DNA from 2 places in the Nocardioides sp. NPDC054178 genome. Region 2 is predicted to be linked to the other one. Evidence: predicted binding sites of a transcription regulator. Region 2 holds the regulator's gene; the other holds the start of a gene.
What was found. The regulator HrcA, encoded in region 2, represses chaperone genes, less so after heat shock. The targets are predictions, from matches to a motif close to TTGGCACTCGNNNNNNNCGAGTGCCAA.

Region 1 (5,836 bases), on a different contig from region 2:
CCGCAGCACCTTCACCTCGCCCCCGGGGAAGTCCTCCCGCATCAGCTGCGGCAGCGAGACCTTGTCGGTCACCGGCGGCAGCGTCTGCGACGGGCTCGGGGAGGGCGCGGGCGGAGTCGCCGAGGTCGCCGGAGCTGCGGACCGCGACGGCGGCGAAGCGGCCGGCTCCCCGCCGCACCCGGCGAGAAGCACGGCCGAGAACGCCAGCGCCGACATCGCCTTCAGGCCCATGCGTCGAGCGTAGCCCGGTGGTCCTGGGTCGGCGGGCGGTTCCTTCGTCAAGGCATCGGCCCCCGCCGAAATGCACGAGGGCCTCTCCCGAAGGAGAGGCCCTCGTGGTGGAGCTAGCGAGACGGGCTCAGAAGCCCATGCCGCCCATGTCACCCATGCCACCGGTCGGGTCGCCACCAGCGGCGGCCTTCTCCGGCTTGTCGGCCACGACGGCCTCGGTGGTGAGGAACAGCGCGGCGATGGACGCGGCGTTCTGCAGCGCCGAGCGGGTCACCTTGGCCGGGTCGATGATGCCCGCGGCCAGCAGGTCGACGTACTCGCCCGTGGCGGCGTTGAGGCCGTGGCCCTGCGGGAGGCCGGCGACCTTCTCCGCCACGACGCCGCCCTCGAGGCCGGCGTTGATGGCGATCTGCTTCAGCGGCGCCGAGATGGCGGCCTTGACGATCGAGGCACCGGTGGCCTCGTCGCCGTCGAGCTCGAGCTTCTCGAAGGCAGCAGCGGCGGCCTGGATCAGCGCGACACCACCGCCGGCGAGGATGCCCTCCTCGACAGCAGCCTTGGCGTTGCGGACGGCGTCCTCGATGCGGTGCTTGCGCTCCTTGAGCTCGACCTCGGTGGCCGCGCCGACCTTGATGACGGCCACGCCGCCGGCCAGCTTGGCGAGGCGCTCCTGGAGCTTCTCGCGGTCGTAGTCGGAGTCCGACTTCTCGATCTCGGCGCGGATCTGGTTGACCCGGCCCTCGATCTGACCCTGGTCGCCCGAACCCTCGACGATGGTGGTCTCGTCCTTGGTGATGACGACCTTGCGGGCCTGGCCGAGCAGCTCGATGCCGGCGGTCTCCAGGGAGAGGCCGACCTCCTCGGAGATGACCTGACCACCGGTGAGGATGGCGATGTCCTGCAGCATGGCCTTGCGGCGGTCACCGAAGCCCGGAGCCTTGACGGCGACGGACTTGAAGGTGCCCTTGATCTTGTTGACGACCAGCGTCGAGAGAGCCTCGCCGTCGACGTCCTCGGCCAGGATGACCAGCGGCTTGCCGGTCTGCATGACCTTCTCCAGGACCGGGATCAGGTCCTTGACGCTGGAGATCTTCGAGTTGACGATCAGGATGTACGGGTCGTCGAGGACGGTCTCCATACGCTCCGGGTCGGTCACGAAGTAGGCCGAGATGTAGCCCTTGTCGAAGCGCATACCCTCGGTCAGCTCGAGGTCGAGCCCGAAGGTGTTCGACTCCTCGACGGTGATGACGCCTTCCTTGCCGACCTTGTCCATCGCCTCGGCGATGATCTCGCCGACGGTGGTGTCAGCAGCGGAGATCGAGGCGGTAGCAGCGATCTGCTCCTTGGTCTCGATGTCCTTGGCCTGGGCGAGCAGCTGCTCGGAGACGGCGTCGACGGCCGCCTCGATGCCGCGCTTCAGGCCGGCCGGGTTGGCACCCGCGGCGACGTTGCGCAGGCCCTCGCGGACCAGCGCCTGGGCGAGAACGGTCGCGGTCGTCGTGCCGTCACCGGCGACGTCGTCGGTCTTCTTCGCGACCTCCTTGACCAGCTCGGCACCGATCTTCTCGTAGGGGTCCTCGAGCTCGATCTCCTTGGCGATGGAAACACCATCGTTGGTGATCGTGGGGGCACCCCACTTCTTCTCGAGCACGACGTTGCGGCCCTTGGGACCGAGGGTGACCTTGACGGCGTCGGCGAGGGTGTTGAGACCCTTCTCCAGACCCCGACGGGCCTCCTCGTTGAAAGCGATGAGCTTCGGCATTGCTCCTGCGATCCTTCACTTGGGAAGTTCGTTGGATCCGGTCCGATGGGTTGCCCGCGACGGACGACGCCACTCCCGGCAGAACCCTTCCCTGCCGCTCGCGACGCCTCAACGTCACCGGTCCGGTTGTTGTCACTCTCATGGTAAGAGTGCCAGCCTCATGTTTAGCACTCGACCCCTGCGAGTGCAAGAAAATCCCAGGATGGCGACGGTCAGAGAGGCTTCGCGAGCTCGGCGAACTCCAGGTCGTCGCGCAGCGGGAGACCGAAGCGCTCGTCGCCGTAGGGGAAGGGCTCGAAGCGTCCGGTACGCCCGAACCCGCGCCGCTCGTAGAACGCGATCAGGTCCTCGCGCTGGCGGATCACCGTCATCCGGATCTCCTCCGCACCCCACGCGCGCGCGATCCGTTCGGCCTCGGCGATGACCGACTTGCCGACACCGGCCCCCTGCAGCCGCGGCGAGACGGAGAACATGCCGAAGTAGACGTACGCCTCGCGCTTCTGGAGCTGGCAGCAGGCGACGATCTCGCCGGCCTGCTCCACGACCAGGAGCCGCGAGCCCGGGGCCGTGATCACCTCGCGTACGCCTTCGGGGTCGGTGCGCTGGCCCGCGAGCAGGTCGGCCTCGGTGGTCCAGCCGGCGCGGGAGGCGTCGCCGCGGTAAGCGGACTCGATCAGCCCGACCAGGGCCTCCACGTCGGAGAAGGTCGCGTCACGGAAGGTCAGCTCAGGCACAGGCCCACGATAGCCAGGCGTCGAGGAGCGCGGCGAGGTCGTTCCCGCGCGGTGTCGATTTGGCCTTGTCCCACCCGTCATCCCCGGTGAAAGACTCACATCGAGGCACACGAAGGGATCAAGACGATGACCAGATACATGGTGCTGCTGCCGACGAACGAGGCCTTCTGGGCCGAGTCGACACCGGAGGAGAAGGCAGCCGGGTACGAGGTGCACGGAAGGTTCGCCAAGCTGCTCGCCGAACGCGGCCACAAGGTCACCGGCGGCGCCGAGCTCCACCACTCCAGCAAGGCCAGGACGCTGCGCAAGACCGGTGACGGGGTGGTGATCACCGAGGGCCCGTTCGCCGAGACCGTCGAGCACGTGACCGGCTTCTACACGATCGAGACCGACGACGTCGACGACATGCTCGAGTGCTGCAAGGTGCTCGCCGAGCTCGAGACGGCGCTCGAGGTCCGCGAGATCGTCGAGCACGAGGGGATGTCGGCATGAGGTATCTCCTGCTGCTCGGCGGCCCCGACCACCACGCCCGCTGGGCCGCCCTCTCCGAGGAGCAGAAGCAGAGCGCGTACGCCGACTTCGGCGCCTTCGCGAAGGCGGTCGCGCAGCGGGGCGAGCTGATCGACGGCGACGCCGTCCAGCCCGACACGAGCTCGCGGACCGTCCACGAGGACGGATCCGTGACCGACGGCCCGTACGCGGAGTCGGTCGAGCAGCTCGGCGGCTACTACGTGATCGACGTGCCGTCGCTCGACGACGCCCTGGCCCTGGCGAAGCTGCTGCCGAAGCACTTCGCGGTCGAGGTCCGGCCCACCCAGGGGGTGCAGATCCGATGACCCGCTACTACCTGCTCATCCCCAACGTGGAGGCCGAGTGGCAGGCGAAGACGCGGGCCGAGAAGGACGCCGTCTTCGCCACCCACGAGCGGTTCGCGAAACTGCTCGCCGAACGCGGGCACGTCAACCTGAAGGGGTACGGCGCCGCGCTCGCCGATCCGGCGACGGCCGTGACGGTGCGCGGGTCGGGGGTCACCGACGGGCCCTACACCGAGGCGGCCGAGCACCTGGCCGGGCTCTACGTCGTGGAGTCCGAGGACCGCGACGACCTGGTCGAGTGCTGCAAGCTGCTCGCCACCGCGGAGTCGGCGATCGAGATCCGCGCGGCGGAGCTGGACTGACCACCGACGATGCTGGAGACGCTGCTGCGCGAGGAGTGGGGCCGGCTGCTGGCCCTGCTCGTCGCGCAGTTCCGCCGTCTCGACCTCGCCGAGGACGGGCTGGCCGACGCCTTCGAGGCGGCCGCCCGGCACTGGCCGGTCGACGGTGAGCCCGCCAACGGGCCGGCCTGGCTGCTGACGACCGCCCGGCGGCGGATCGTCGACCGGATGCGCTCGGAGGAGGTGCTGGCGCGCAAGATGCCCCTGCTGGTGGTCGATGCCGGGCTCACCCAGGAGGCGCAGCAGGTCATGGCCACGGTGCCGGCCGGGGCCGGGGGCGAGGCGGTCACCGACGAGCGGCTGCGGCTGGTGCTGCTCTGCGCCCACCCGACGCTGTCGCGCGAGGCGGCCGCTGCCCTCACCCTCCGGCTGGTCCTCGGTGTCTCCACCGAGGACATCGGGCGGCTGTTCCTGCAGTCGAAGGCGACGATGGCGGCACGGCTGACCCGGGCACGGAAGCGGCTGGCGGGCGCCTCCTTCGAGGTGCCCTCGGACCTCGCCGATCTGCGGGAACGGGTCGGCATCGTGGCCGAGGTCGCCTACCTCGCGTTCACGGCGGGCTATGCCCCCGGCACCGGTGCCGACGTCGTCCGCAGCGATCTCGCGGGTGAGGCGATCCGGCTGGTCCGGGTGCTGCGGACGGTGCTCCCGGCCCCCGACCAGGAGGTCGACGCGCTGCTCGCCCTGATGCTGCTGCAGCACTCCCGCCGGGCGGCCCGGATCGGGCCCGACGGCGGCCTGGTCCTGCTCCCCGACCAGGACCGCACCACCTGGAACCTCGAGGAGATCACCGAGGCCCTCGCGATCCTCACCCCGCTCGCCCACGCCGCACCGGCGCCCTATCTGCTCCAGGCCCTGATCGCCGCGGAGCACGCGGTCGCGCCCACCTCGGAGGCGACCGCATGGGACCGCATCGTCGAGCGCTACGACGAGCTGCTCGCGCTCCAGGACACCCCGGTCGTACGTCTCAACCGGGCCGTCGCGGTAGCCGAGGCCTCCGGGGCCGAGGCCGGGCTCCGGGCGCTGGAGTCGGTCGCGCTCCCGGGACACCGGCTGCCTGCCGTTCGTGCGCAGCTGCTGGAACGGTCGGGGCGGCACGACGAGGCGATCGAGGCCTACGCCGAGGCCCTCGCGCTCTGCGCGCACGGGCCGGAACGGGCCGACCTCGCCCGGCGACGCGATGCGCTGGCAGGTTTTTGCGCCCCAATCGCTAGACGAGAACACGTTCTAATTGCCACACTCGGTCCTGTGACCCCGATCACTCTCCCTGACATCCTCGAGGCGATGGCCGACGCCATCCCCGACCGCACCGCCGTGTTCACGATGGAACACGCCTACAGCTTCGCCGAGGTCGACGAGCGCGCGACCAGGCTGGCCAACCACCTCCTCGGGCAGGGCATCCAACCGGGCGACCACGTCGCCATCCACTCCCGCAACCGGATCGAGTGGGTCGACGCCTTCTACGGGTGCATGAAGGCACGGGCGGTGCCGATCAACATCAACCACAAGTACCTCCACGACGAGCTCGACCACCTCTATCGCAACTCCGACGCGGTCGCGGCGATCATCGGACCGGAGCACGTCGAGGCGGTCGCCGCGCTCGGCCTGGGCATCCCGACGCTGGTGCTGGGCGAGGAGTACGACGCCGCGGTCGCCGCCGCCTCCAAGGAGCGCCCCGACGTCGAGCGCAGCCCCGACGACCGCTACATCATCTACACCGGCGGCACCACGGGCATGCCGAAGGGCGTCGTGTGGCGCCAGGAGGACATCATCCGGGCCGCGCTGAACGCGAGCCGGTTCGGGGCGCCGTTCGACACCGTCGAGCAGCTCGCCGAGGAGGCCGCGGCACAGGAGACGCCGATGGTGCTGCTGGCCTGCGGTCCGATGATGCAC
Region 2 (5,836 bases):
TCACCCGCTCGACGGTCTCGCCGCTCACGCCCTGACCGGTGCGGATGATCTGGACCAGCTCCTCCAGGACCCGCTCGATCATCGCGATCTCGCTGGGGGCGCCGTGGAGGGTGATCCGGTTGCCGCGCACGTGCACGTCGGCGTCGAAGTGGGCCTCGATGATCGCGAGGTGCTCATCGGCGGGGCCGAGGACGGTCACCATGTCGACGCTGTTCGGAACGACCACGGTGTGCTTGGTCGAAGCGGAGCCCGAGACAACCTGGGCGGTCGTAGGTGTGTCGGTAGGAAGCGGGCTTGGGTGTCGATCGGTCATGGATGCCCGGAGCGGGCCCTTTCTCGTCATGAGGCTGATACGTCCATGGTACGCGGGCGCTCCGCCCCGCTCCTACTGGATAGTTCGGGGTCAGCTGCCGAGCAGCGATTCGACCCGGGAGGTCTCCTCGGCGAGCTCGTCGCGCTCGTCCGGGGTGAGGTCGCGGAGCAGCTTGACGATCTCGACCTTGCCGTCGACGGGCTTCCAGAGGCCGACGAGGTGTCCGCCCGCGATCATGACCGCGCCGCCGCCCCCGATGCCCCACTCCTTCCGGGTGCCCTTGGCGGTGATCCGCTCCCGGTTGGCGTGCGAGAGCCAGACGTTGTCGAACCTCCCCAGCAACCGCACCGGAGCGTGCTCCTCGCCGGTGGCGAGCGGAGCGTCCGGGACGTCGTAGAGGGTCTTGCCCGCCTCGTCGCGATAGGTCACCAGGCCCTCGATCCGCTTGACCACCGGGCCCAGCCGGGTCAGCGACGACCACGTGGTGATGTCGGCGGCGCTCGCCGGTCCGAAGGCGAGCAGGTAGCGGCGTACGATCTGCGGGGCCAGCGTCTCGACGACATCGTCCACGGCCACCGGGGGCACGCCCGTCCAGCGCGGGAGCAGGTCGTAGACGAGCCCGCCCGAGCCCTTCCACAGGCCGCGCGGCGGCAGCTGGACCAGCGGCAGCTCGTTGCGAGCGCGCAGGCCGAGCGCCTTGGCCGGCACGCCGGGGAAGTGCTCGACCAGACCGGCCTCGAGAGCCGCATTGGGCAGCGCCCCGAGAGCGAGTACGTCCTCGGCGGCCTCCACGAAGCCCTCCAGCTGCGCGGCCGGGCGGACGATCTCGACCCGCTGGGTGTAGAAGTCGTGCACCGGCTGGGTCCAGGCCCTGATCAGCGCGGCATCGGCCGCGGTGTGCATGTGGATGGTCGAGCGCAGCGAGGAGAGCCGGACCAGCGCGCTCGACTCGAGCTGCGCGCTGAGCGCGTAGGGGTCGAACGACTCCAGCCGGGCGGCCAGCGCGAAGAACGGCGGCAGCGACTCCTGCGCCTGCAGGCCAACAAGATGCTCGATCATCTCGTCCGGGGCGAGCGAGGCCCGCGACAGCAGGTGCTGGCGGAGCAGGAGGGTCCGGTTGAGCTGCCGTTCGGTGAGGATCACGGTAGCGATGATGTCCTACTCGACGGTGATCCGGGCGCCGACCTCCTCAGAAGGCTTCCCTTCGCCGTCGGAGGTGTCGTCGGTGCGAGCGATGAAGAGGTAGGTCCCGGGCTCGAGCCCGGAGACGTCGACCGTCGTCGTCCACGGGTAGAGCTTGTCCACCCAGCCCTCGGCCGTCGCATGACCTTCGAGCACCGTCTCACCGGAGCCGTCGCGGACCTCCCACGGCACGTTCGCCTCGGGAGAGTTGGCCTTGCCCGAGGCCTCGAAGCTGCCTTCGACGGTTGCTCCCTCCGCCGGCGCCGCCAGCGTGATCAGGCCGGAGGTGCGTGGCAGCGTCGACGGCTCCTGGGACGGCTGGGCCGACACCTCCGGGTCTTCGGCGACAGCATCGTCGCCTCCACACCCGCCGGCCGCCAGGGCCAGCGCGCCGGCGAACACGGTGGCTGCGACACGGCGCGCCAAGAACGTACCTGTGCTCCTCATGCCCCCATCGTCACCCTCCGCTCGCCAACCGCGAACCCACCACGCCGAGCAGTCACTTTCTGGTCGGTTCTAACGCCGAGGCGTCGAAAATCGGCGTCGAGAGGTCAAAACTCGAGCCCGAGATGTCAACCCTGGCGGCGAGGCCGGCGCGTTAGAACTGACGTCTCGGCGTCAGACTTCGACGTCTCGGCGTCAGATTTTGACGTCTCGGCGATCAGTCCCAGCGGCGGGTGCGGGCCAGCAGGGCGGCGCTCGCCGCGACGCCTGCCGTCGAGGTGCGCAGGACCTCGCCGCCGAGACGGATGGTGGTGGCGCCGGCCTTCTCGAACAGGGCGATCTCGTCCTCCGTGAGGCCGCCCTCGGGGCCGACCACGACGAGGATGGTGCCCTCGTCGATGACGGGGACGGCACCGAGCGGGAGGGTGCCCTCCTCGTGGAGCACGACGGCCACGTCGGCCGCCTCGATCTTGGCCACCACGGCCTCGGTGGTGGCCATCGGCTCGACCTCGGGGTGCCACAGCCGGCGCGACTGCTTGGCGGCCTCGCGGGCGGTGGCCCGCCAGCGGGCCAGGGACTTGACCGCGCGCTCGCCCTTCCAGACGGCGACCGAGCGGGCCGCTGCCCACGGGACGATGCGGGCGGCGCCGATCTCGGTGAGCATCTCGACGGCGAGCTCGCCGCGGTCTCCCTTGGGCAGTGCCTGGACGACCGTCAGCGCGGGCTCGGGCGGCGCGTCACCGACGATCACCTCGTCGACGCGTACGGTCATCGACTTCTTGGTGGTCGCCGAGATCGTGCCGGTCACGCCCTCGCCGGCGCCGTCGGTGAGCACGACCGCCTCGCCGACGCGGAGGCGGCGTACGACGACCGCGTGGTGGCCCTCGTCACCGCTCACCTCGATGTCGTCGCCGACACGGGTGCCGGCGAGCGACTCGACGAGGTGGACAGGGAGAGTCATCGTGGATCAGTGCCCGTTGAGGGTGTCCTTGAACCAGGAGAAGACGCCGCCCTTGTGGGCCGCTTTGAGCTGGCCCTGGACGGACTCCTCACCGCGCATCTCGGCGAGCTGGCGCAGCAGCGCCTCCTGCTCGAGGTCGAGCTTGGTGGGCGTCTCCACGTTGATGGTCACGATCAGGTCGCCGCGACCGCCCCGCAGACCGGGCACCCCGCGGCCACGCAGGACGTGGTCGGTGCCGGACTGGGTGCCGGGCTTGAGGTCGATCTGGATCGAGGCGTCCTCGGGGTCGATCTGGTCGGCACCCTCGCCGACGAGGTCGGCCTCCAGCGTCGGCAGGTTGAGCGTGGTGCCGAGCGCGGCCGCGGTCATCGGCACCTTCGCGGTGCAGTGCAGGTCGTTGCCCCGACGGGTGAAGGTGGCGTGCTTGGCGACGTGGATCTCGACGTAGAGGTCGCCGGCGGGGCCGCCACCGGGGCCGACCTCACCCTGCTCGGCGAGCTGCACCCGGGTGCCGTCGTCGACGCCCGGCGGGATCTTGACGGTCAGGGTGCGGTGGGAACGCACCCGGCCCTCGCCGCTGCAGTCGCGGCACGGGTCGGGGATGACGGTGCCGAAGCCGTTGCAGGCCGAGCACGGGCGCAGCGTACGGATCTCGCCCAGGAAGGAGCGCTGCACGACCGCGACCTCACCCTGGCCGTGGCAGGTCTCGCACGGGATCGGGTGGGAGCCCTCCGCAGCCCCCTCGCCACCACAGGTGTCACAGACGACCGCGGTGTCGACCTTGAGGTCGCGGGTGACGCCGAAGGCGGCCTCGGCCAGGTCGATGTCGAGCCGGATGAGGGCGTCCTGCCCGCGGCGTACGCGGGGGCGGGGGCCACGGCCCGCGCCACCGGCGCCCGCACCGGCGCCACCGAAGAAGGCGTCCATGATGTCGGTGAACGAGAAGCCCGCGCCCTGCGCGCCGAAACCGCCCCCGAACGGGTCCCCACCGCGGTCGTACGCAGCCCGCTTCTGGGGGTCGCTCAGCACCTCGTAGGCGTGGGAGATCTCCTTGAACTTCTCCTGCGACTCGGCGTCGGGGTTGACGTCAGGGTGATACTGGCGCGCCAGCTTCCGGTACGCCTTCTTGATCGTTGCGTCGTCGGCGTCCTTGTCGACACCGAGGAGCTCATAGGGGTCCAACGTCGGTCTTCCTGCCATCGAAGTTCGCTGATCTTCCTTGAATCGAGTCTGCTGCTCAAGCCTCGTCGAGGATCCGGGAGAGGTAGCGCGCCACCGCGCGCACCGCCGCCATGGATCCGGGGTAGTCCATCCGGGTCGGGCCGACCACGCCGAGCGTGGCCAGCGCCTCGTCGCCAGGTCCGTAGCCGGTCGCGACCACGCTGGTCTGCGACAGCTCCTGGTAAGGGCCCTCGGCACCGATCCGCACCGTGACCAGTCCGCCCGCGGTCGCCTCGCCCATCAGCTTGAGCAGGACGACGTGCTCCTCGAGGGCCTCCAGGAGCGGGCGTACGGCGGTGTCGAAGCTGTCGCCGAAGCGGGCCAGGTTGCTGGTGCCGCCGATCGAGATCCGCTCGTCGGAGCGGTGGTCGCTCATCGCCTCGATCAGCGCCTCGGCGACGCTGGTCGTGAGGTCGTCGCTCGGCGCGTCCTCCTCGGGCTGGGCGATCGCGCGCAGCGCCTGGCAGGCCTCGCCGATGATGACGCCGTCCACGGCGGCGTTGACCTGCGTACGCAGCCCCGCGAGGGTCTCCTCGGAGACCTCCTCGGCCACCTCGAGCAGCCGCTGCTCGACACGGCCGGTGCTGAGGATGAGCACGAGCAGGAGCCTGGTCGGAGCCAGCGAGACCAGCTCCACGTGGCGGACGGTCGAGCGGCTCAGGGTCGGATACTGCACCACCGCGACCTGGCGGGTCAGCTGGGAGAGCAGCCGGGTCGAGCGGCTGACCACGTCGTCGAGGTCGACCGCGCCGTCGAGGAAGCCGGCGATCGCCCGCTTCTCGGCCGCGGTCATCGGCTTGACCGTGGTCAGCCGGTCGACGAAGAGCCGGTAGCCCTTGTCGGTGGGCACCCGGCCGGCGCTGGTGTGGGGGGCGGTGATGTAGCCCTCCTCCTCCAGCGCGGCCATGTCGTTGCGTACCGTCGCCGGCGAGACACCCAGGCCGTGACGCTCCACGAGCGCCTTGGAGCCGACCGGCTCCTCGGTCTTCACGTAGTCCTCGACGATCGCTCGAAGGACGGAGAGTCTGCGTTCGTTCTGCATCTGCCCTCCTGTCGTCCTGGCTGCCTGGCACTCATTCCGTGCGAGTGCCAATCCTACCGGTTCGCAGCACAGGAACCAGTTTCCGGTGGCCGCTTCGCTCTGTGGAACGGATTACTTCTCTCGCCATCGAGATAGCCTTAGGTTAGGCTGACCTTAGAGTCATTGTTCCTCTGCTTCCGCCCCACTGGAGGGTCCCATGATCGCCGACGATCTGCTGGTCCGCATCACGGCCCACGCCAACGACGAGCACCAGGCCGACCTGTGCCGCTCGCTCTCCGCCCGGCTCGGGCTGCGGCCGCGTCACATCGTGGGCGTACGCCTCTCCCACCTCACCGCGGAGAGCGTCGAGGTCTCCTGGATCACCCTCGACGGCGGCCACCACGTGACCTTCCGGTTCCCGGAGACGGCGGCCACGCCGGACGATGTTCTCGAGCAGCTCGGGCGCGTGCTCACCGGTTCTCGCTGCTGACGCTAGTAGCGTTCTCCGGATGAGCGATCGCTATGGCTCCGACGTCCTGGCCGGTGATTGGAAGAAGCCCAAGCACGGGCGTGCCGTCGAGACTCCTGCCGAGCTGGGCGCGGTGGTGGAGGAGGTCGAGACCGACTTCGTCGGTGAGATCGTGCGGATCGACCGCGACCTGCACACGCTGACCCTCGAGGACCGGCACGGCAA

Region 1: the regulator HrcA is predicted to act here: its motif matches at 2,158-2,184, upstream of groL (chaperonin GroEL).

Annotation. Positions count from the first base shown of each region.
Region 1 is NZ_JBVJKY010000002.1:415,235-421,070, forward strand. It holds gene ACZ6WN_RS08670 (alpha/beta hydrolase family protein) at 1-231, opposite strand, end outside; gene groL (chaperonin GroEL) at 359-1,993, opposite strand; gene ACZ6WN_RS08680 (GNAT family N-acetyltransferase) at 2,206-2,727, opposite strand; gene ACZ6WN_RS08685 (YciI family protein) at 2,854-3,219, shown strand; gene ACZ6WN_RS08690 (YciI family protein) at 3,216-3,563, shown strand; gene ACZ6WN_RS08695 (YciI family protein) at 3,560-3,904, shown strand; gene ACZ6WN_RS08700 (AMP-binding protein) at 3,914-5,836, shown strand, end outside.
Region 2 is NZ_JBVJKY010000007.1:135,246-141,081, reverse strand. It holds gene ACZ6WN_RS23140 (PhoH family protein) at 1-202, opposite strand, end outside; gene ACZ6WN_RS23135 (winged helix DNA-binding domain-containing protein) at 404-1,456, opposite strand; gene ACZ6WN_RS23130 (Gmad2 immunoglobulin-like domain-containing protein) at 1,472-1,942, opposite strand; gene ACZ6WN_RS23125 (16S rRNA (uracil(1498)-N(3))-methyltransferase) at 2,157-2,900, opposite strand; gene dnaJ (molecular chaperone DnaJ) at 2,907-4,100, opposite strand; gene hrcA (heat-inducible transcriptional repressor HrcA) at 4,138-5,163, opposite strand; gene ACZ6WN_RS23110 (hypothetical protein) at 5,360-5,632, shown strand; gene ACZ6WN_RS23105 (DUF3097 domain-containing protein) at 5,652-5,836, shown strand, end outside.